Regions from separate parts of the Microbacterium sp. YJN-G genome, predicted to be linked through region 1. Evidence: predicted binding sites of a transcription regulator. Region 1 holds the regulator's gene; each other region holds the start of a gene.
The links. The regulator HrcA, encoded in region 1, represses chaperone genes, less so after heat shock. The targets are predictions, from matches to a motif close to TTNGCACTCGNNNNNNNCGAGTGCNAA.
Positions count from the first base shown of each region.

Region 2: the regulator HrcA is predicted to act here: its motif matches at 1,837-1,863, upstream of groL (chaperonin GroEL).
Region 3: the regulator HrcA is predicted to act here: its motif matches at 1,929-1,955, upstream of groES (co-chaperone GroES).

Region 1 is NZ_CP060402.1:1,879,811-1,886,441, forward strand. It holds gene ybeY (rRNA maturation RNase YbeY) at 1-116, opposite strand, end outside; gene H7694_RS09040 (PhoH family protein) at 113-1,138, opposite strand; gene H7694_RS09045 (HIT domain-containing protein) at 1,206-1,553, opposite strand; gene H7694_RS09050 (16S rRNA (uracil(1498)-N(3))-methyltransferase) at 1,619-2,347, opposite strand; gene dnaJ (molecular chaperone DnaJ) at 2,374-3,480, opposite strand; gene hrcA (heat-inducible transcriptional repressor HrcA) at 3,526-4,563, opposite strand; gene hemW (radical SAM family heme chaperone HemW) at 4,621-5,841, opposite strand; gene H7694_RS09070 (DUF1990 family protein) at 5,841-6,491, opposite strand; gene lepA (translation elongation factor 4) at 6,578-6,631, opposite strand, start outside.
Region 2 is NZ_CP060402.1:2,427,389-2,434,019, forward strand. It holds gene groL (chaperonin GroEL) at 184-1,800, opposite strand; gene H7694_RS11645 (LytR C-terminal domain-containing protein) at 1,930-2,517, opposite strand; gene H7694_RS11650 (DUF3263 domain-containing protein) at 2,574-2,831, opposite strand; gene H7694_RS11655 (DUF2332 domain-containing protein) at 2,841-3,836, opposite strand; gene msrB (peptide-methionine (R)-S-oxide reductase MsrB) at 3,888-4,292, shown strand; gene H7694_RS11665 (nitroreductase family protein) at 4,289-5,011, shown strand; gene H7694_RS11670 (DMT family transporter) at 5,012-5,950, opposite strand; gene H7694_RS11675 (SOS response-associated peptidase family protein) at 6,008-6,631, shown strand, end outside.
Region 3 is NZ_CP060402.1:753,705-760,335, reverse strand. It holds gene H7694_RS03570 (ABC transporter substrate-binding protein) at 1-393, opposite strand, end outside; gene rarD (EamA family transporter RarD) at 507-1,424, opposite strand; gene groES (co-chaperone GroES) at 1,548-1,844, opposite strand; gene H7694_RS03555 (class I SAM-dependent methyltransferase) at 2,065-3,438, shown strand; gene H7694_RS03550 (hypothetical protein) at 3,454-4,677, opposite strand; gene H7694_RS03545 (hypothetical protein) at 4,681-5,121, opposite strand; gene tsaD (tRNA (adenosine(37)-N6)-threonylcarbamoyltransferase complex transferase subunit TsaD) at 5,118-6,179, opposite strand; gene rimI (ribosomal protein S18-alanine N-acetyltransferase) at 6,176-6,631, opposite strand, start outside.

The sequences.
Region 1 (6,631 bases):
ACGATCGCGACCTCGGCATCCGGGCTGACATGCAGCTGCGCGAGGTTGAAGTCGGTCAGCCGCTGCAGCACCGTCTCGTCGACGTCGACCGCCGACTCGTTGTTGATCTCGATCATTCCAGGCCCCGTCTCGGCTTGCGGTCTCTCAGATTGGGGCGCATGCCCGCGCGCCGGTCGGCGCGGTTGGCGAACTCGTGCGCCTGCTCGCGCTCCACACGGGCTGCGGTGCGCTTCTCGTCGTACTCGCTGTAGGCGTCGACGATGCGCCCGACGAGCGAGTGGCGCACGACATCGTCGCTGGTCAGGCGCGAGAAGTGGATGTCGTCGATGTCGCCGAGCACCCGGGTGACCAGTCGCAGGCCCGAGGCGCCGGTGGGCAGGTCGACCTGGGTGATGTCGCCGGTGACCACCATCTTCGTGCCGAAGCCGAGCCGGGTCAGGAACATCTTCATCTGCTCGGGCGTGGTGTTCTGCGCCTCGTCGAGCACGACGAACGAGTCGTTCAGGGTGCGTCCGCGCATGTACGCGAGCGGGGCGACCTCGATGGTGCCCGTCGCCATCAGGCGGGGCACGACCTCGGGGTCCATCATCTCGTTGAGCGCGTCGTACAGCGGGCGCAGGTACGGGTCGATCTTGTCGGTGAGCGAGCCGGGCAGGAAGCCGAGCCGCTCCCCCGCCTCGACAGCCGGCCGGGTCAGGATGATGCGCTGCACCTCTTTGCGCTGCAGCGCCTGCACGGCCTTGGCCATCGCGAGATAGGTCTTGCCTGTTCCCGCAGGGCCGATACCGAAGACGATCGTGTTCTGCTCGATCGCGTCGACGTACTCCTTCTGCCCGAGGGTCTTGGGGCGGATGACGCGGCCGCGGGTGGAGAGGATCGCCTCGCCGAGCACCTCGCTGGGGCGGGGCCCGTCGTCGCGGCGCAGCATCTTCGCCGAGTGCTCGACATCGCTGGGCAGCAGGTCGTGGCCCGAGCGGGTCATCTCGAGCAGCTCTTCGACGAGCTTCATGGCCGCCTCGACGTCGGCATCCGAACCGCCGAGGTTGATCTCGTTGCCGCGGACCAGCACCTGCACCCGGGGGTGCTGCTTCTCGAGCATGCGCAGCAGCCGGTCCTGCGGGCCGAGCAGCTGCACCATGGCGACCCCGTCGGCGTAGATGCGCTCGGTGCGTTCAGGCTGAGCGGGGAACTGCGGGGCGGGTGCGTCAGAAGCCAACGAGCTTGCCCTCCTCGATGTCGGCGAGCACGTGCGCGTGCACGTGGAAGACGGACTGTCCGGCGCTGGGGCCGTTGTTGAAGATCAGACGATACTCCCCGTTGGAGTGCTCGGCGGCGATCTCCTTGGCCATCGCGACCATCTCGGCCATCAGGCCCGGGTCACCGGCGGCGAGCTCGGTGACGTCGCGGTACTGCTCGGTGACCGGGATGATCAGCACGTGCACGGGTGCCTGCGGGTTGATGTCGCGGATGGCGAAGACCCGCTCGGTCCGGGCGACGAAGTCGCCCGGGATCTCGCCGTTCAGGATCCGGGTGAAGATCGAGGGTTCGGTCATGCGTTCAGTCTACTGAGCGGATGCCGCGCCCGGCCGGGCACGGTCTTCCATCGTCCGGGTACGGCTCACCAGCGCCCGATGGCTCCGGACAGCACGGCGATCGCCGCGGGACCGGCGGTCGAGGTGCGCAGCACGGTGTCGCCCAGGCGCACGCGCTCGGCTCCGGCCTCCTCGAGCCTCTCCAGCTCCTCGGAGGCGATGCCGCCCTCGGGTCCGACGACCAGCACGATGTCACGTCCGTCGGAGCGGATGCCGGTCAGTCGGGTCTCGGTCCACGGGTCGAGCACGAGCATCCTGGCATCCTCGGCCCGCTTCGCGAGCTGGGCGGTGGACTCCACCGGCGCGACGGAGGGCACCCACGCGCGGTGCGCCTGCTTGGCGGCCTCGCGGACGATGCTCGCCCACCGCTCGCGCCCCTTGGCGGCCTTGGGGCCGTCCCAGCGCGAGACGCTGCGCGCCGCCTGCCAGGGGACGATCTCGTCGGCGCCCAGTTCGCAGGCCGCCTGGATGGCGAGCTCGTCGCGGTCACCCTTCGCGAGGGCCTGCACGAGCACGATCCGCGAGGACGGACGCTCCTGCACGCTGCGGGCGCCGATGCGCACGGTCACCCGCGACGCCGACACATCCTCGACGGCGCCCTCCAGCCAGGTGCCGGTGCCGTCGCCGAGGGTGATGGTCTCTCCCAGCCGCACCCGCCTGACGGTCGAGGCGTGCTTGGCCTCGGTGCCGGTGAGGGCGATGACGTCGCCGACCGCGGCATCCGTGCAGTCGGGGACGATGAAGTGCAGCGCCATGTCGGATCCGATCGTCGAGAGGGCGGTCAGTGGCTGCGGAACCGGTCGCGCAGCTTCGAGAACAGCCCCTGCTGGAACTGCGCGAGCTGCGGCGCCGGAGCCTTCGCCTTCTTGGCGAATTCCTCGATGAGCTTGCGCTGCGCCGAGTCGAGGCGGGTGGGGGTGACCACCTGCACGCCCACGCGCAGATCCCCACGCTGGCTGCCGCGCAGCGGCGTCACGCCGCGACCGGCGATGGTGAGCACGTCGCCGGACTGCACGCCGGCGCGCAGCTCGAGGTCGACCGTGCCGTCGAGCCCGTCGATGGTGGTGGTCGCGCCGAGGATGGCATCCGTCATCGACACCTCCAGCGTCGCGAGCAGATCGTCGCCCTCACGGCTGAACACCGGGTGGGGCGCGACCGTGACCTCGACGTAGAGGTCGCCGTTCGGGCCGCCCGCGCGGCCGACGGCGCCGGAGCCGGGCAGCTGCAGGCGCAGGCCGGTCTCGACGCCCGCGGGGATGTCGAGCGACACCGTGCGCCGGGTGCGCACGCGACCCTGGCCGGCGCATCCGCCGCAGGGGTAGGCGATGGTCGTGCCGAAGCCCTCGCACGAGCCGCACGGCTGGGTGGTGATGACGTTGCCGAGAAGGCTGCGCACCTGACGCTGCACGTGGCCGGTGCCGCCGCAGACGTCGCACGTCACCGGCGAAGTGCCCGGCTGGCAGCAGCTGCCCTGACAGGTCTCGCAGAGCACGGCCGTGTCGACCTCGATGTCGCGGTGCACGCCGAAGACGACGTCGCCGAGCTCGAGGCCGACCCGCACGAGGGCATCCTCGCCGCGCTCCCGCCGCGACCGCGGGCGCGCCGTCCGCCCTCCGCCGCCCGCACCGAAGAAGGTCTCGAAGATGTCGCCGAAGCCCCCGAAGCCGCCGAAGCCGCCGTTCTCGTCGCCGCCCATGTCGTAGCGGCGCCGCGAGTCCTCGTCGCTGAGCACGTCGTATGCGTGCGTCACCAGCTTGAACCGCTCGGCGGCATCCTCCCCCGGGTTCACATCGGGGTGCAGCTGCCGCGCGAGCTTGCGGTAGGCCTTCTTGATCTCGTCCTGGGAGGCGTCGCGGGACACCCCGAGGACCTCATAATGATCCGCCACGTTCACCTTTCTGCGTGTGTGTGCGTGCGTCTTCGACGGAGCGCGTCAGTGGGCGCTGCCGTCCTCCTCGAGCATCCGCGACAGGTAGCGGGCCACGGCGCGGGCCGCGGCGAGGTTGCTCGGATAGTCCATGCGCGTGGGACCCATCACGCCCACGCGCGCCATGCCGCCGGGGGCGGCGTAGTTGCTGGCCACGATCGACGCCTCGCCGAGGCCGAACGGGGCGTTCTCGGTGCCGATGCTCGTCGCGAGGCCGTGCTCGTCGGTGACCATCTCACTCATCAGCCGCAGCAGCGTGACCTGCTCCTCGATGGCCTCCAGCAGCGGATGGATGCTGCCGCGGAAGTCGTGCTCGCGACGCGCGAGCGTCGCCGCTCCCGCCATCACCAGCCGCTCCTGGCGGAACTCGGCGAGTTCCTCGGAGATCACGGCGGCGAGGGTGTCCAGCGCCGGCTGCAGGCGCATCGCTGCGGCATCCGCACCGCCCAGGGTGAGGATGCGCTCGGTCGCCTCGCTCACCGCGCGGCCGGTGATCAGCGCCGAGATCCGTGCGCGCATGACCGCCACGTCGGCCTCGTCGATGTCCAGCGGCAGCGGTGCGATGCGCTGCGACACACCACCCGCGTCGGTCACCATCACCACCAGCACGCGGTTCGGGGAGAGCGCGACCAGTTCGATGTGGGTGATGCTGGCGCGCGCGAACGACGGGTACTGTGCCAGGGCCACCTGCCCGGTGAGCTGCGTGAGCACGCGCACGGTGCGGGCCATGAGGTCGTCGAGATCGGAGGGATCGGCGAGGAACGATTCGATCGCACTGCGCTGCGGACCCGACAGCGGCCGCAGCTGGGCGAGATGGTTCACGAACACCCGGTAGCCCTTGTCCGTGGGCACGCGACCGGATGAGGTGTGCGGCGCGGCGATCAGCTCTTCGTCCTCGAGCTGCGCCATGTCGTTGCGGATGGTCGCCGCCGACACCCCGAAGGCGTGCCGCTCGACGATCGACTTGCTGCCGACGGGCTCGTGGGTGGCGACATAGTCCTGCACGATCGCACGGAGAACCTCGAGTCCTCGTTCCGTGACCATGTCGCTCCCTTCTGGCACTCCCCCGGTCTGAGTGCCAATTCTACCCCGGGACCCAGGTCAGTCGGTGAGGGCGCGGACGACCGCGTCGGCGAGCAGCCGGCCGCGCAGGGTGAGGCGCACCCGGCGGTCGCGCAGCGCGGATGCCGCATCGACGAGCCCGTCCGAGATGAGCTCGGCGACGCGATCACGACGGGTCGGCTCGATGTCGGCGATCGGCAGTCCCTCGGCAAGACGACTCTGCAGCAGCACCCGCTCGAGGGTGCGCGCCTGAGCATCCGGGCGCTCGCGGCCCGCGGCCGGCGACTCCCCCGACGCCAGGCGCTGCGCGTACGCGGCGGGATGCTTCACGTTCCACCACCGCAGGCCCGCGACATGACTGTGCGCACCGGGACCGAACCCCCACCAGTCCGAACCGCGCCAGTACGCCAGGTTGTGCCGTGAGCGGTTGCGGTCCTCGCGCGCCCAGTTGCTCACCTCGTACCAGGCGAACCCGGCCTCGGCCAGCCGCCGGTCGGCGGTCTCGTACATGTCGGCCTGCAGGTCGTCGTCCGGGGTCGGAACCTCGCCGCGGCGGATCTGCCTGGCCAGCTTCGTGCCGTCCTCGATGATGAGCGCGTAGGCCGAGATGTGGTCGGGCTGCAGCCCGATCGCCTCGTCCAGCGATCGCTCCCAGTCCGCCGGCGACTCGCCCGGCGCGCCGTAGATGAGGTCGACGCTGACGTCGAGCCCGGCCTCCCGCGCCGCGCGGACGGCCGTGGCGACGTTCTCGGGGCGGTGCGTGCGATCCAGCGCCGCCAGCACGTGCGGCACGGCCGACTGCATCCCGATCGAGAGGCGGGTCACCCCCGCCTCCCTCAGCGTGTCGACAACCGCCGGCGTCACGGTGTCGGGGTTCGCCTCGACGGTCACCTCGGCGCCGTCACGGATGCCGAAGGCGTCGGATGCCGCGTGCAGCATCCGCGCCAGGTCACCAGGCGGCAGCAGCGTCGGCGTGCCGCCGCCGAAGAAGACCGTGTCGAGCGGGCGCACGGCATCCGCCTCGCCGAGCACCTCACGGGCCAGGGCGATCTCTCGGATCAGCGTGTCGGCGTACTCGTCCTGCCGCGCGCCGCGCAGCTCACTGGACGTATAGGTGTTGAAGTCGCAGTACCCGCACCGCACCCGGCAGAACGGCACGTGCAGATACGCCGACAGCGGCATCGACGCATCGACATCGAGATCCTGGGGCAGCCGGCCGTCGGGCGGCGCCGGATCCCCCACGGGAAGCGGTCCTGCCATCAGATGGGCGTGGTGTACAGCGGCGAGATCGCCCGCAGGTAGCGCGCGAACAGCTCACGGCGACGGCGACGCACCATGCCGGGCAGGCGGTAGAGCAGCGAGACGGGTGCGTCGAAGGCACGCACGGTGAACCAGACCTCGTCGGTGTCGTCACGCCAGTCGATGTCGAACGACTCCTCGCCGCTGACCACCGATCCGCGGACGGTGCCCAGCACGAAGCCGATCCGGCGGCGCTCCTCGGTGACCGAGATGACGCGCAGCTCGGCATCCGCGCGCATCCCGTTGACGCGCCCGCGCAGCTTCAGGGTCATCCCCGGCGCGACGTACGGCGTGCCCTCGGAGTCGAAGCGCTGCTCGACCTGGCTGCGGTTCGGGGCGATGGGAGCGCCCTCGGCGTCGAAGCTGACACCCGTGTACGCGGTGCCAGATTCGGGCCGCACGTCCGAGAGCTCGAGCCCGGCGGCGCGCTGCGCCGTCCACGACAGCAGTGCCTCGCCGGCGGAGCGGAACCGCTCCTCGCCGCTGCCGATGCGCCAGGTCTCCTCGGCCGGGATGCTGTGCTCCGGCGGATACTGCATGAGATCCGGGGCGTGCGTCGCCCCGACCGCGGCATAGTCGACCGTGCCTTCTCGGAATGTCCCGCGACGCATGTGCACAACCCTACGTGACGCGCCTGGACGGCGCCCTGATGCCCTCCGCCGTTTCGCGAAAGGGCCCGACCGGTCCTGCGGACCGCCTACTTCTTGGTCTCGACGTCACCCGACAGGGCGGCGATGAACGCCTCCTGGGG
Region 2 (6,631 bases), 550 kb from region 1:
TTCAGGAGGGGTTATGGCATTCAGGAGGGGTTTCGGCGCACAGCACGGACGCAGTGCACGGACGCAGTGCGGAGACGCAGTGCGGAGACGCAGTGCGGAGACGCAGTGCGGAGACGCAGAACGCCCCCTGCCGAAGCAGGGGGCGTTCTGTCTGAGACGTCTCAGACTCCGGATCTCTTCAGATCAGAAGTCCATGCCGCCCGACGGGTCAGCCGGCATGGCCGGAGCCTTCTCGGGCTTGTCGGCGACGACGGCCTCGGTGGTAAGGAACAGGCCGGCGATCGATGCCGCGTTCTGCAGCGCCGAGCGGGTGACCTTGGCCGGGTCGATGATGCCCTGGGCGAACATGTCGCCGTACTCACCGGTGGCGGCGTTCAGGCCCTGGCCCGAGGGGAGCTCGGCGACCTTGTGCGCGACCACACCGGCCTCGAGACCGGCGTTGATGGCGATCTGCTTCAGCGGAGCCTCGATGGCGACGCGGACGATGTTCGCACCGGTGGCCTCGTCACCCTCGAGCTCGAGCGTGTCGAGAACCTTGGCCGACTGCAGCAGCGCGACGCCACCACCGGGGACGATGCCCTCCTCGACGGCCGCCTTCGCGTTGCGGACGGCGTCCTCGATGCGGTGCTTGCGCTCCTTGAGCTCGACCTCGGTGGCCGCACCCGCCTTGATGACGGCGACGCCGCCGGCGAGCTTGGCGAGGCGCTCCTGCAGCTTCTCGCGGTCGTAGTCGCTGTCGGTGTTCTCGATCTCGCGACGGATCTGGGTCACGCGACCCTCGATGGCGGACTGCTCGCCCGCGCCCTCGACGATCGTGGTCTCGTCCTTGGTGACGATGACCTTGCGAGCACGGCCGAGCAGGTCGAGGGTGGTGTTCTCGAGCTTGAGGCCGACCTCCTCGGTGATGACCTGGCCGCCGGTGAGGATCGCGATGTCCTGCAGCTGCGCCTTGCGACGGTCACCGAAGCCCGGAGCCTTGACGGCGACGGACTTGAAGATGCCGCGGATCTTGTTCAGCACGAGCGTCGCGAGAGCCTCGCCCTCGACGTCCTCGGCGATGATGACGAGCTCCTTGCCGTCCTGGATCACCTTGTCGACGACCGGCAGCAGGTCCTTGATGTTGCCGATCTTCTGGTTGGCGATGAGGATGTACGGGTCCTCGAAGACAGCCTCCTGGCGCTCTGGGTCCGTGACGAAGTACGGGTTCAGGTAGCCCTTGTCGAAGCGCATGCCCTCGGTGAGCTCGAGCTCGGTACCGAAGGTCTGCGACTCCTCGACGGTGACGACACCCTCCTTGCCCACCTTGTCGATGGCCTCGGCGATGAGCGCACCGATCTCGGTGTCGGCCGCGGAGATGGACGCGGTGGCGGCGATCTGCTCCTTGGAGTCGATCTCCTTCGCGCTGGCGAGCAGGTCCTCGGTGATGGCCGCGACGGCCTTCTCGATGCCGCGCTTGAGCGAGATGGGGTCGGCGCCGGCTGCGACGTTGCGCAGACCCTCGCGGACCAGTGCCTGGGCGAGGACGGTCGCCGTGGTGGTTCCGTCACCGGCGACGTCGTCGGTCTTCTTGGCGACCTCCTTGACGAGCTCCGCACCGATCTTCTCGTACGGGTCGTCGAGCTCGATCTCCTTGGCGATCGACACGCCGTCGTTCGTGATGGTGGGGGCGCCCCACTTCTTCTCGAGCACGACGTTGCGACCACGCGGGCCGAGGGTCACCTTGACGGCGTCGGCCAGGATGTTCAGGCCGCGCTCGAGGCCGCGACGGGCCTCCTCATCGAAAGCGATGATCTTTGCCATGAGTCTTTCGTCCCTCCCGGACGTAGGCGATGGGGTTTAGCACTCAGAGTGATCGAGTGCTAACACACAGTCTGGCACTCGACCCATGAGAGTGCAAGCCGCGCGAATGCGGTGTTCGCCCAGCGCGGATCAGCCCGCGGGGGTCTCCTCGCCGGCCCCAGGCGACGTGCTCGCGCCGTTCACGCGGTCCATGCCGATCACGACGGTCAGCTGCGGCAGCTCGGTATCGTTCAGCGCCGCATAGTGGTCGCTCTGCTCGGCCTTCACGCCGCCGAGGATCTCGGCGACGCCGAGCGCGGCTGACTCGTCGGCCTCGTCCACGTAGAACACTGTGGTCTCGTCGAACTCGGTCGTCGAGCCCTCACTGCCGAACACGGCATCCGGCTGCCAGCCCTGCGCGATCAGCGTCTCGCGGACGGACGCCACCTGACCCGCCTCGGTCGTGGCGTTCAGGATCAGCACCCGGTAGGACGTGTCGACCTCGGCGACGACCCCGGGCGCCGGCTGACCGGCCGGGTCGGCCGAAGGGAACAGGTCGATGCGGCCCATGAGCACGAGCGAGACGAAGATGCCGATGACGATGAGCACCACCGCCACGGCCGCCGACCACAGCAGGGTGATCGGTCCGTTGATCCCCGGCTGCTCGGCGCGGTGCGCGCCGACACGGCCGGTGGTGCGGGGGACGTCGTCGAATCGGTCGTGCGGGGCCTTTGACACCATCCGATGGTAACGGGCGCGGTCCGGGAATCTGCCCGGAGCGATGCCGGATGCCGTCAGCCGACGAATCCGCGCATGCGCGTCTGCCGCTGCCGGCCGCGCGCATCGCGCAGCCTGCGCAGCCGGCGCACGAGCAGCGGGTCGAACTCCAGCGCCTCCTCGGTGTCGATCAGACGCCCGAGCAGCTGGTAGTACCGAGCCGGGCTCATGCCCAGCTGCGCGCGGATCGTCTCCTCCTTCATGCCGCTGTGCCGCGGCCAGGCCGCTTCCAGCGTCAGGATCGCGCGGTCGCGATCGGAGAGGTCACCGAGCATGGCATCAGGCTACGCGGCGCCGGGCCCGCCGCCCGCACGCCACTCCCACCAGCGGCCCAGCGGATCGGCATCCGCCATCACCTCGCCGTCGAGCGCGACCGCGAAGCCGGCGAAGTCAGCCGGGTCGACCGGCGGTGTCCAGCCGTCGTGCAGCGCCGGCGGGTCGATCGTGATCCAGCGTGCGCCGGTGTCGCGGATGCCGCCGATGAGCGACTCACGCGCGGGCCGCGGCAGGTAGACGAGCATGCCAGGGGTGGTGATCACGAGCGTCGCCCCCGCGGGCGCCACGGCGACGGCCTCGCCCAGGCGCTCCTCGGCATCGCCCGCGATCAGCAGCGGCGGCTCCGCGGCGACGATGCCGGCCGCGGCGGCGATGCGGACCGCCCGTTCGGCCTCCCCCGGCCAGATCAGCGCGTCCATCCACGCGCGATCCGCGGGGCGGCGCACATCCACCGGCGCCAGGTCGATGCCGGCGCGCCAGACGACCTCGGGTGTGCGCAGGGCGGGCAGCGGGCCGCGCACCACGCTGGTGAGGACGACCGGCGAGGCGCCGTCCGCCGGGTCCAGGCGGGTCCTCTCGCGGCCGTCCTCGTCGACGAGGCGGTACGAGAACCGGTCGGGATAAAGGCAGAGTCCGGCCGCCGCGCCCAGCTCGAGCAGCGCGACCGGCCCCTCGATCCCGCTGAGCGCAGGAAGCAGCGCCGACAGGCGCAGCGGCTCGTTGGTCTGCACGGTGCGGCGCTCGCACTCGGCGACGACCTCGTCGGCGTGCGCGACCACGAAATCGCGCCACGCTCCGTATGCGGAGGCGACGGGAGCGCCGAGCAGCCGGGTGACGGCGAAGACGAGGGGCGGATGCCGATGCTGCGGCGTGATCCGCTGCAGCACCGCCCGCACTTCGTCGTCGTCGGCGACGCCTGTCGCCCAGGCCTCGTACACCGCGCTGCGGCCGGGGGCCTCTTCGCGGGCGAACCGTTCGTAGCGCTCGCGCACGGCATCCGTCATGCCTCCATTCTCACCGGCCCGAACGCCCCTCCGGCGCGAGAGAATGGAGGCATGTCGTACAAGGTGAACAAGACGGATGACCAGTGGCGCGCAGAGCTCGGCGATGAGCAGTACGCGGTGCTGCGCACGGCGGCGACCGAGCGTGCCTGGACCGGTGAGCTGCTGGATGAGAAGCGCGACGGACTGTACCGCTGCGGCGCCTGCGGCGAAGAGCTGTTCCGCAGCGGCACGAAGTTCGACTCGGGATGCGGCTGGCCGAGCTTCTACGAGTCGGTGCGCCCCGAGGCGGTCGAGCTCATCGAGGACCGCAGCCTGGGCATGGTCCGCACCGAGGTGCGCTGCGCCGCGTGCGGCTCGCACCTGGGTCACGTCTTCCCCGACGGGTTCGGCACGCCCACCGGCGACCGCTACTGCATGAACTCGCTCGCGCTGACCTTCGCCCCAGAGGAGTCGTGAGCGCACTCGAGGCCGTGCTGCGGCGCACCTCCTGGTCGAAGGTCACCGACGAAGCCCCGACGCACGAGCAGCTGCTGCCGCTGGTGGAGGCCGCCGGCCGGGTGGCAGACCACTCGTCGCTGCGTCCGTGGCGGCTGATCGAGCTGCGCGGCGACGATCGTCTGGCTCTCGGGGCGGCGATCGCGGAGGCAACCGGCGACGACAAGCCGTCGTCCAAGCCGCTGCGGGCCTCACTGCTCATCGCGGTGGTCGCCTCTTACCGGCGCAGCGAGAAGGTGCCGCGCTGGGAGCAGGAGGCCGTCGCCTCGGGCGTCGCCCACATGCTGAGCCTGCTGCTCGACGAGGCGGGATGGGGCGTGATCTGGCGCACCGGCGGATACACGCGGTCGGATGCCGTCGCCCGGGCGCACGGGCTGACGCAGGACGAGGCGCTGCTGGGCTGGCTGTACGTGGGCGGCAAGCCCGCGGGCAAGGACGCGGGGCGCCGCAAGCCGGTGGACGCCGCCGGACTGCTCACCCGGATGCCGTCGAGTGCCGGCGAGCTGCCCGGCGAGCCCGGCGATGAGAAGGCCGCGGGCGAGGGCGCCGTCCGGAGCAAGAAGGCCGACAAGAAGGCGAGGAAAGCCGCGAAGAAAGCGGAGAGGGACGCGAAGAAGGCGCGGAAGGCTGCGAACAAGGCGCGGAAGGACGCGAAGCGGGAGCAGCGCGAACGGGGCTGATCAGCGCCGCCGCCGTGGCAGGGCGACGAAGACGGATGCCACGGCGACGGCGAACATCGCGGTCAGCTGCCACAGTGCCGGACGCCCGGCCGTGGGCCAGAGCAGATCGATGACGATCGAAGCGCTGAGCTGGCCGAGCACGCTGCCCAGTCCCATCAGCAGCACCCCGGTGTGCGCGACCAGGAACGCGCCGAGCATGATGTAGGCGAAGCCGAGCAGGCCGCCGGCGTACAGCCACGGCTCGGAGGGCAGCGCCTGCGGCATCCCGCGCATTGCCACGCTGATGGCCGCGGCGACGACTAGCACGACGGTGCCGGCGAGGAAGCTCACCAGCGTCGCCGTCATCGGCGATGAGACCTTGCGGGCCAGCCGGCCGTTGGCGCCGGCCTGCCAGGCGATGCCCGCACCGGCGAAGAAGGGCAGCAGGAGCAGCCACAGCGGTGCGTCGCGCAGCACGTCGCCGCTCAGCGAGATGCCCACCGCGGCGAGCGCGAGCGCTCCCCCGGCCACCCGGCCCATCGTCACCGCGACGACGCCGGAGGGACCGAAGCCGATGCGGTCGAGCACGAGACCGTGCACGGTCTGCCCTGCCACGACGCCGACCGTGAACAGCGAGACGCCCAGCACACCCGCGACGACCCCCTGGGTGGTCACCGTGAGGGCGCCGCAGGTGCCGCCGAGCAGCATCCAGAAAGGGATGGTGCGGTTCCGGATGCCGCTGACCAGCCGGCTCATCGCGGCCCGCGTGGCCGGGAGTGCGGGCGCGAGTACGACGAGGAAGACCAGCCCGGCGAGGAACGAGAGGAGCCCCGCGATGATGCCGTCGTCCACACGGACGCCGAGAACGCCGTTGATGCGCGCCTGCACCGCGGTCATCACGCCGATCGAGATGGCGCCGCCGAGGGCGAGCCAGGTCGGGAGCGGGCGGGATTCGGTCACCGGGCAACGCTACCTTGTGCCTGCCGCGATGTCGGTGGCCACGACTAACCTGCGAGCATGTGCGCGAGCTACGGACTCGATCCCCGCTTCACGGAAGCGGAACTGCTGGCGGAGGCCGACGAGGCGGTGCTCGAGGGCCTGCGGTCGTGGGCCGAGACCAATGCCGGCGAGACGCTGCGACCGACCGGCCGCAACCTGAGGAATCTCAATCCGCTCGTCACCGCGGCCGATGGGCCGCCCGAGCTGCTGCAGGCCTGGTGGGGATTCCTGATCGACGGGCAGCCGGCGCGCTTCCCTTCCATCAATACCCGCTCCGAGCGGCTGCAGGATCGTCCCGGCGGCCTGCGCACCCGGGCGATCGTCCCGACCACGGGCTGGTTCGAGATGCAGAAGCCCGAACGCGTCTGGCACCGATTCGGACTCGGCTCCGGTGTGCTGTTCGGGATGGCGGCGGTGACGCAGCGTGGCCGCACACCCGACGGCGAATGGACCACCTGCTACTCGATCGTGATGCGGCCGGCTCCCGAGCATCTCGCCCACCTGCACGACCGCGTGCCCGTGCTGGTGCCGCCCACCTTCGCCGCGGACTGGCTCACCGGCGAACCCTCGCGCGAGCTCATGGACGAAGCGCTGATCGCCGCGGCATCCCTCGACTCCCGCGTCGCCGCAGAGCCGAAGGCG
Region 3 (6,631 bases), 1.1 Mb from region 1:
GATCTTCGACACACCGGATGCCGCGGCACCGACGATGCCCGAGACGCCCGAGTTCTGCAGCGTCGTGATCGAGGTCTCGTATGCCTTGGTGTCGCTGTCGCCCTCGTCCTGAGAGTTCATCTCGACGGTGATGCCCGCCTCGGCCTCGTTGATCTCCTGCACCGCGAGTCCGACGCCGGATTGCATGGGGGGGCCGAGGAAGGCCAGCGAACCGGTCTGCGGCAGCAGCGATCCGAGCTTGAGGGTGAGGTCGGCGGCAGGCTTGTCGTTGCCGCCGTCGCTCGGCTCCTCAGCAGGTGTGCTGCTGCAGCCTGCGACGACGAGTGCGGAGGCGCTGACCAGCGCCAGACCGGCGAAGATTCTCGCGGGTCGCGAGCCCTTCAATGCGTTCATGTTGCTCCCTTGCGTAACTGAACGTGGATAACCACCTTCGGGTGCCTCTTACCCTATTGGCTCGGATGCTTCCGGGGGCATCCTGCGTGTCTCGGTCGCCTAACGATCCGGTGTCACACCAGCTCGGACGGCATCCCACGCCGACCGCGCCTGCGGCTGGTCAGCAGATCCACGACGAAGACGATGATCGCGCACCAGACGAGGGCGAATCCGATCCACCGCTCGGCGGGCATCGGCTCGCGCAGCAGCGCCCAGCCGACGAGGAACTGCATCACCGGGGTGATGAACTGGAACATGCCGACCAGGCTCAGGTCGATGCGCCGCGTCCCGGCGGCGAACAGCAGCAGCGGCACCGCTGTGGCGATGCCGGCGCCGGCGACCAGCAGGGTGTGCGGTACCGACACTGCGCCGAAGGTGATGCCGGCGGCGTCGGTCTGCGCGACGACGATCAGCGTGACCACGGCGATCGGGATGAGCCAGAAGGATTCCAGCGTGAGTCCGCTAACGGCATCCACCGCCGCGCCGATGCGCTTCTTCACCAGGCCGTAGATGCCGAACGAGGCGGTGAGCGACAGGGCGATCCACGGGAACTGCCCGTACGCGACGATGATGACGATCACGGCGATCGCGGCGATGCCGATCGCGACCAACTGCAGCCGGCTGATGCGCTCGCGCAGCACGAGCACGCCGAGCACGACCGTGAAGATCGGGTTGATGAAGTATCCGAGGCTCGTCTCGATGACGTGGCCGGTCAGCGTGCCGATGAGGAACACCTGCCAGTTGACGTAGATGAGCACGCCGGCCACGGCAGTCCAGCCCAGCAGCCGCGGCTGCCGGACGATCACGCCGAGAGCGCCCCAGCCGCGCATCACCGTGAGCAGGATGAGACAGAAGACGAACGACAGCAGCACCCGCCAGGCCACGACCTCCCAGGGGCCGGTGGGCACGAGGGCGAGGAAGTACAGCGGCAGCACGCCCCACAGCAGGTAGGCGCCGACGGTGGCGGCGACGCCTGCGGTCTTCGTGGTCACCGAGTCAGCCTAGTGGCCGCGGCGCGGTGCGCGGACCGAGCGCGGCGGGTCGACGGGACGACGAAGGGCCCGGATGCCGAGGCATCCGGGCCCTTTCGTGAACCCGATCCGGGTTCAGAGGTGTCAGCGGACGACGACCGCGAGGACGTCGCGGGCCGAGAGCACGAGGTACTCGTCGGCGCCGAACTTGACCTCGGTGCCGCCGTACTTGCTGTAGAGCACGCGGTCGCCCACGGCGACGTCGAGCGGAACGCGGTTGCCGTTGTCGTCGATGCGGCCGGGGCCCACAGCCACGACCTGGCCCTCCTGGGGCTTCTCCTTGGCGGTGTCGGGGATGACCAGACCACTTGCGGTGGTCTGCTCTGCCTCGACCTGCTGGATGACGATGCGGTCCTCGAGCGGCTTGATGGAAACCGACACGGTGTACCTCTTCTTTCGTGACTGAGATCAGAAGACTGTTAGCACTCTCACACCGAGGGTGCTAATGCCAGTCTAAGCGGAGCGCTGGCACTCATGCAATGCGAGTGCCAGCCATCGTCGCCGTTCCCCATGCTTCGCGGGTCCCGAGTGGCGGCCTCCTGCGCGGGGAGGCGGCCAGATGGGCCCCGCGAAGGTGAAGTGCGGCCCATAGGCTGGGGTGGTGGAGATGTCCGAGTTGACCGCCCTGCTCACGCGCGAGGGCCTGACCCTGCTCGACGAGACCGGCTCCGTCGAGACCTCGGCCGACGTCGCCCGCGCGGTGTCACGGCTGCGGGCGGCCGGGCACTCCCCCGACCTCGTCTCGGCCGTCGTCGGCCAGGCGCATCTGCGGGTGAAGGCGCGTGCCAAGTTCGGCGAATTCGCCGATCGGATGCTGTTCACCCGGGCGGGCCTCGAACAGGCCACCCGGCTGAACATCGCGACGCTGCACGCCGTGCGGATGCGGCGGTCCGGGATCACCGCGGTCTCGGACCTGGGCTGCGGGATCGGCGGCGACAGCCTGGCGTTCGCCGCCGCGGGTCTCGAGGTCACCGCGGTGGATGCCGATGCCGTCACCGCTGGCATCGCGGCGTACAACCTCGCACCCTTCGGCGACGACGTCGCCGTGCGTCAGGGTTTCGCCGAGGACAACCTCCCGGCCAGCTGGGTTGCTGAGTCGGGCCCACGCGCCTCGGAGGCTCCGGCGGACGCGAAGCGGCCGGTGGAGTGGGGCGTGGGGAGCGAAGCACGCAACACTGGCTGGGTTGCTGAGGCTCTCGAAGCACCCGGCGAAGCAGAGAACGAGGACCCTTCGAGAGCCTCAGGGACCCAGCCGCGCTCGGGGACCCAGGCGCAGGCAGTGTGGCTGGATCCGGCGCGGCGCACGGCGGGGCACAGCGAGACCCGCCGGCTGACGGCATCCGACTGGTCTCCGTCGCTGGACTGGTGTTTCGAGGTCGCGCGGCGGCATCCGGCGGGTATCAAGCTCGGCCCGGGACTGGACCGCGACCTCATCCCCGACGACGTCGAGGCGCAGTGGGTGAGCGCCGACGGCAGCGTCGTCGAGCTCGTGCTGTGGAGCGGCGCGCTCGCCCGCGAGGGCGTGCGCCGGGCCGCCCTCGTCGTGCACGGCGGCCAGACGCACGAGCTGACCGCTCCGGCGGATGCCGAAGACGTGCCGGTCCGCCCTCTCGGCGCCTTCCTTCACGAGCCCGACGGCGCGGTGATCCGCGCGCGGCTGATCGGCGATGCGGGACGGATGCTGGATGCAGGCATGCTCGACGAGCAGATCGCCTACCTCACCGGGGATGCCGCGGTGACGAGCCCGTTCGTGCAGTCGTTCCGGGTGCGCGAGACGATGCCCGCGCACGCGAAGACGATCAGCACCGCCCTGCGGGCTCACGACATCGGACGCCTGGAGATCAAGAAGCGCGGCATGGACATCGACCCGGCGGCTTTCCGGAAGAAGCTGTCATTGAAAGGCTCTCAGGAGGCCACGCTCATCCTCACCCGCACCGCGGCCGGCCGCATCGCGATCCTCGCCGACCGGGCCTGAGCCGGCCGGCCCGGTTCACTCCACTTCGCCGGTCTTATCGTCGATCGACTCGCACGTTCCGGTCTCGGTGTCGCAGCGCACCGCGTCGATCCCGGGGGTGCGGACGATCGTCAGCGTCATGCCGCGGTTGGCGGTGTTGCGGACGCTGTAGGTGACGCCGGGCAGAGCCAGGTCGATGGTCTGGTCGATGTCGAGGATCGCCTCGCTGCACTCCTGGGCGATGGTGCCGTCGTTCTGCACCACGAGCACGCAGCCGCGCTCGGCCTGATGCACCCAGATGGGCTGTTCGCCGTCGTAGCCGACGAGCTGCAGCCATTCGCCGTCGAATCCGCCTGCCTCGAGTTGGTCGACGACGGCCAGCTCGCTCTCGGTGTACTGCGACCGCCAGTCCCAGGTCTCGTCCGAGCTCTGGCGCTGAATGATGGCGACGCGCTCGCCGTCGATGTTCTCGACGAGCACGGCCCAGACCATGAACTGCTCGCCGTCCTCCTCGAAGCTCAGACTGGTCTGGACGCCGAGTCCCGCGCCGTCGTCGCGCCACTCGTCGCACGCGTGCGACTGCTGCGCGGGGGTCTTCGTCAGGACGAGGCAGGTCAACGCGCCCTCGTCGCGCGTCGCCTCCCAGACGTCGGCCCCGTGCTTCGATCCGAGCAGTCGCACCGAACCGGGATCGAGGGTTCCCGACGCCTCGAGACCCGTCAGCGTCTCCTGCTGCTCGGCGGTCATCCCGGGCAGGATGGCGTCTCGTTCGAACGCCAGCCAGCCGGCGCCGAGGCCGACGAACACGGCGAGGACGGCGACGAGAGGCAGCACCCAGCGGGCGTGGAGCCGGCGGGGGCGGTCGGCTTGGGGCCCTGAGGCTCTCGAAGGGCCCGTCTCACCTTGGGTCCCTGAGCCTGTCGAAGGGCCCCAGGGCGCACGCTTGGGGGCGCTGGGTGCTTCGAGAGCCTCAGCAACCCAGCTGTTGGCAGATTCAGCTGCGCTGGGTGCTTCGACAGGCTCAGCATCCCAGCTGTTGTCGGATCCAGCTGCGCTGGGTGCTTCGAGAGCCTCAGCATCCCAGCGGTTGTCGCCACCTGTAGAGCCGGGTGCTTCGAGAGCCTCAGCATCCCAGCGCGGGGTGTTGCGGCGCTCCAGGGACTGGAGCTCAGCGGTCTCGTCGGCGCTCAGCCGACCGCCGGGCGCGAAGGCCCGGAGTTGAAGCTCACGTCGTCGTGCAGCCTCGTCGGCATTCAGCATCCGTCACCCCAGTCTCTCGAACTGCATCGCCGCCCAGATCAGCCACCCCGTGCTGAACAGCGTCGCGCACAGCCCCAGCACGAGCGCCCACATGGCGACCGCGCGATTCTCGATCGGTCGTCGCAGCGACATGATCGCGGCGATCACCGCGACGACCGCCACCGGCACGCCCCACCCGACGAACATCGACGTCGCAAGCGCGACGATGGCCGCGAACAGCGCCCACGGCGCCAGCCGCGAGTCGTCCGCGGGCGGCTCCTCCGACTGCGACGGCGACCAGCGACGCTCGACGGGCTCGTCGTCGTCCTGCTGACGGTGGGTCTGGTCCACCGGCACCGGCCCGGTGGGCAGCCTGCCGTACCCATATGACGCGCCAGGCAGACCCGCCGACTCCCCCGGTCTCTCGACTTCGGGGGTGGGCTCGTCGCTGCGCGGATCGGTCATGCCGGGCTCACCTGGATCTCGGTGACGGGAAGAGTCGAGTCGGCGCCGAAGGCGAGCGTCGATGCGCCGCGTCCGCCGACGATCAGCTCGGCCGCGAGTCCGGCGATCATGGCACCGTTGTCGGTACACAGCGACAGCGGCGGGATGCGCACGGTGACTCCCGCCGCGGCCGCCCGCTCGATCGCCACCTCTCGCAGACGCCGGTTCGCGATCACGCCGCCGCCCAGCAGCAGGCGCGGCACGCCCCGATCCGCACAGGCTGCGAGCGCCTTCGTGACGAGCACGTCGACGACGGCCTCACGGAAGCTCGCGGCCACATCGGCGACCGGAATCTGCTCGCCGTTCTCCTCGGCACGCTCCACCCAGCGGGCGACGGCCGTCTTCAGCCCCGAGAACGAGAAATCGTAGCGGTGCTTCTCCAGGTCGGATGCTTTGGACAGGCCGCGCGGAAAGCGGATCGCCTTCGGGTCGCCGTCGACCGCCGCCCGGTCGATCTGCGGACCGCCGGGGTACGGCAGCCCGAGCAGGCGCGCGACCTTGTCGAAGGCCTCGCCCGCCGCATCGTCGATCGTCTCGCCGAGCAGCTCGACGTCGGTGGTGAGATCACGCACGTGCAGCAGAGAGGTGTGCCCGCCGCTGACCAGCAGCGCGATCGTCGGATACTCCAGCGGCTCGGCATCGGCGTCGAGGATGTCGGCCGCGATGTGCCCGACGAGGTGGTTCACCGCGTACAGCGGCTTGTCCAGCGACACCGCCAGGCCCTTGGCCGCGCCGACACCGACCATCAGCGCGCCGGCCAGACCCGGACCGCTCGTGACGGCGATGGCATCCAGCTCGTCGAGCGTCACCTGCGCCTCGGCGAGCGCGCGCTCGATCGAGGGCTGCAGCGCCTCGAGGTGTGCCCGCGCGGCGACCTCGGGCACCACGCCGCCGTAGCGGGCGTGCTCATCCATGCTCGACGCGATCGTGTTCGACAGCAGCGTTCGGCCGCGCACGATGCCGATGCCGGTCTCATCGCAGCTGGTCTCGATGCCCAGCACCAGAGGCTCTCCGGTCATGCGCGCTCCTCCCCCGCGGCATCCTGTGCCCGGTTCGTCGGATCCCCGCCGCGCGATTCGAAGGAGTTCGCACGATCCGCAGGAGCCTTTTCGGCATCCGCTCCTTCAGGTCGTGCGTTCTCCTGCGCACCGTGCGAGCCCTCAGCAATCCAGGCGCGCAGGTCGAGGCGCATGACCACGGCATCCACGTCGTCGGGCTGGTAGTACCGCGGGCGGCGGCCCAGCTCGGTGAAGCCCTCCGACTCGTACAGCCCGGTGGCGACGGGGTTGTCGGCGCGCACCTCGAGGAACAGCTCCTTCGCCCCGCGGCTCACGGCCTCGGCGATGAGCGCGCGCAGCAGGGCGCGGCCCCTCCCGCGCCCGCGCACCGCCTCGTCGAGCGCGATGGTCTGGATGTCGGCATCCGCTCCACCCGGCAGGGCACGCAGCCCGCCGTACCCGACGATGCGTCC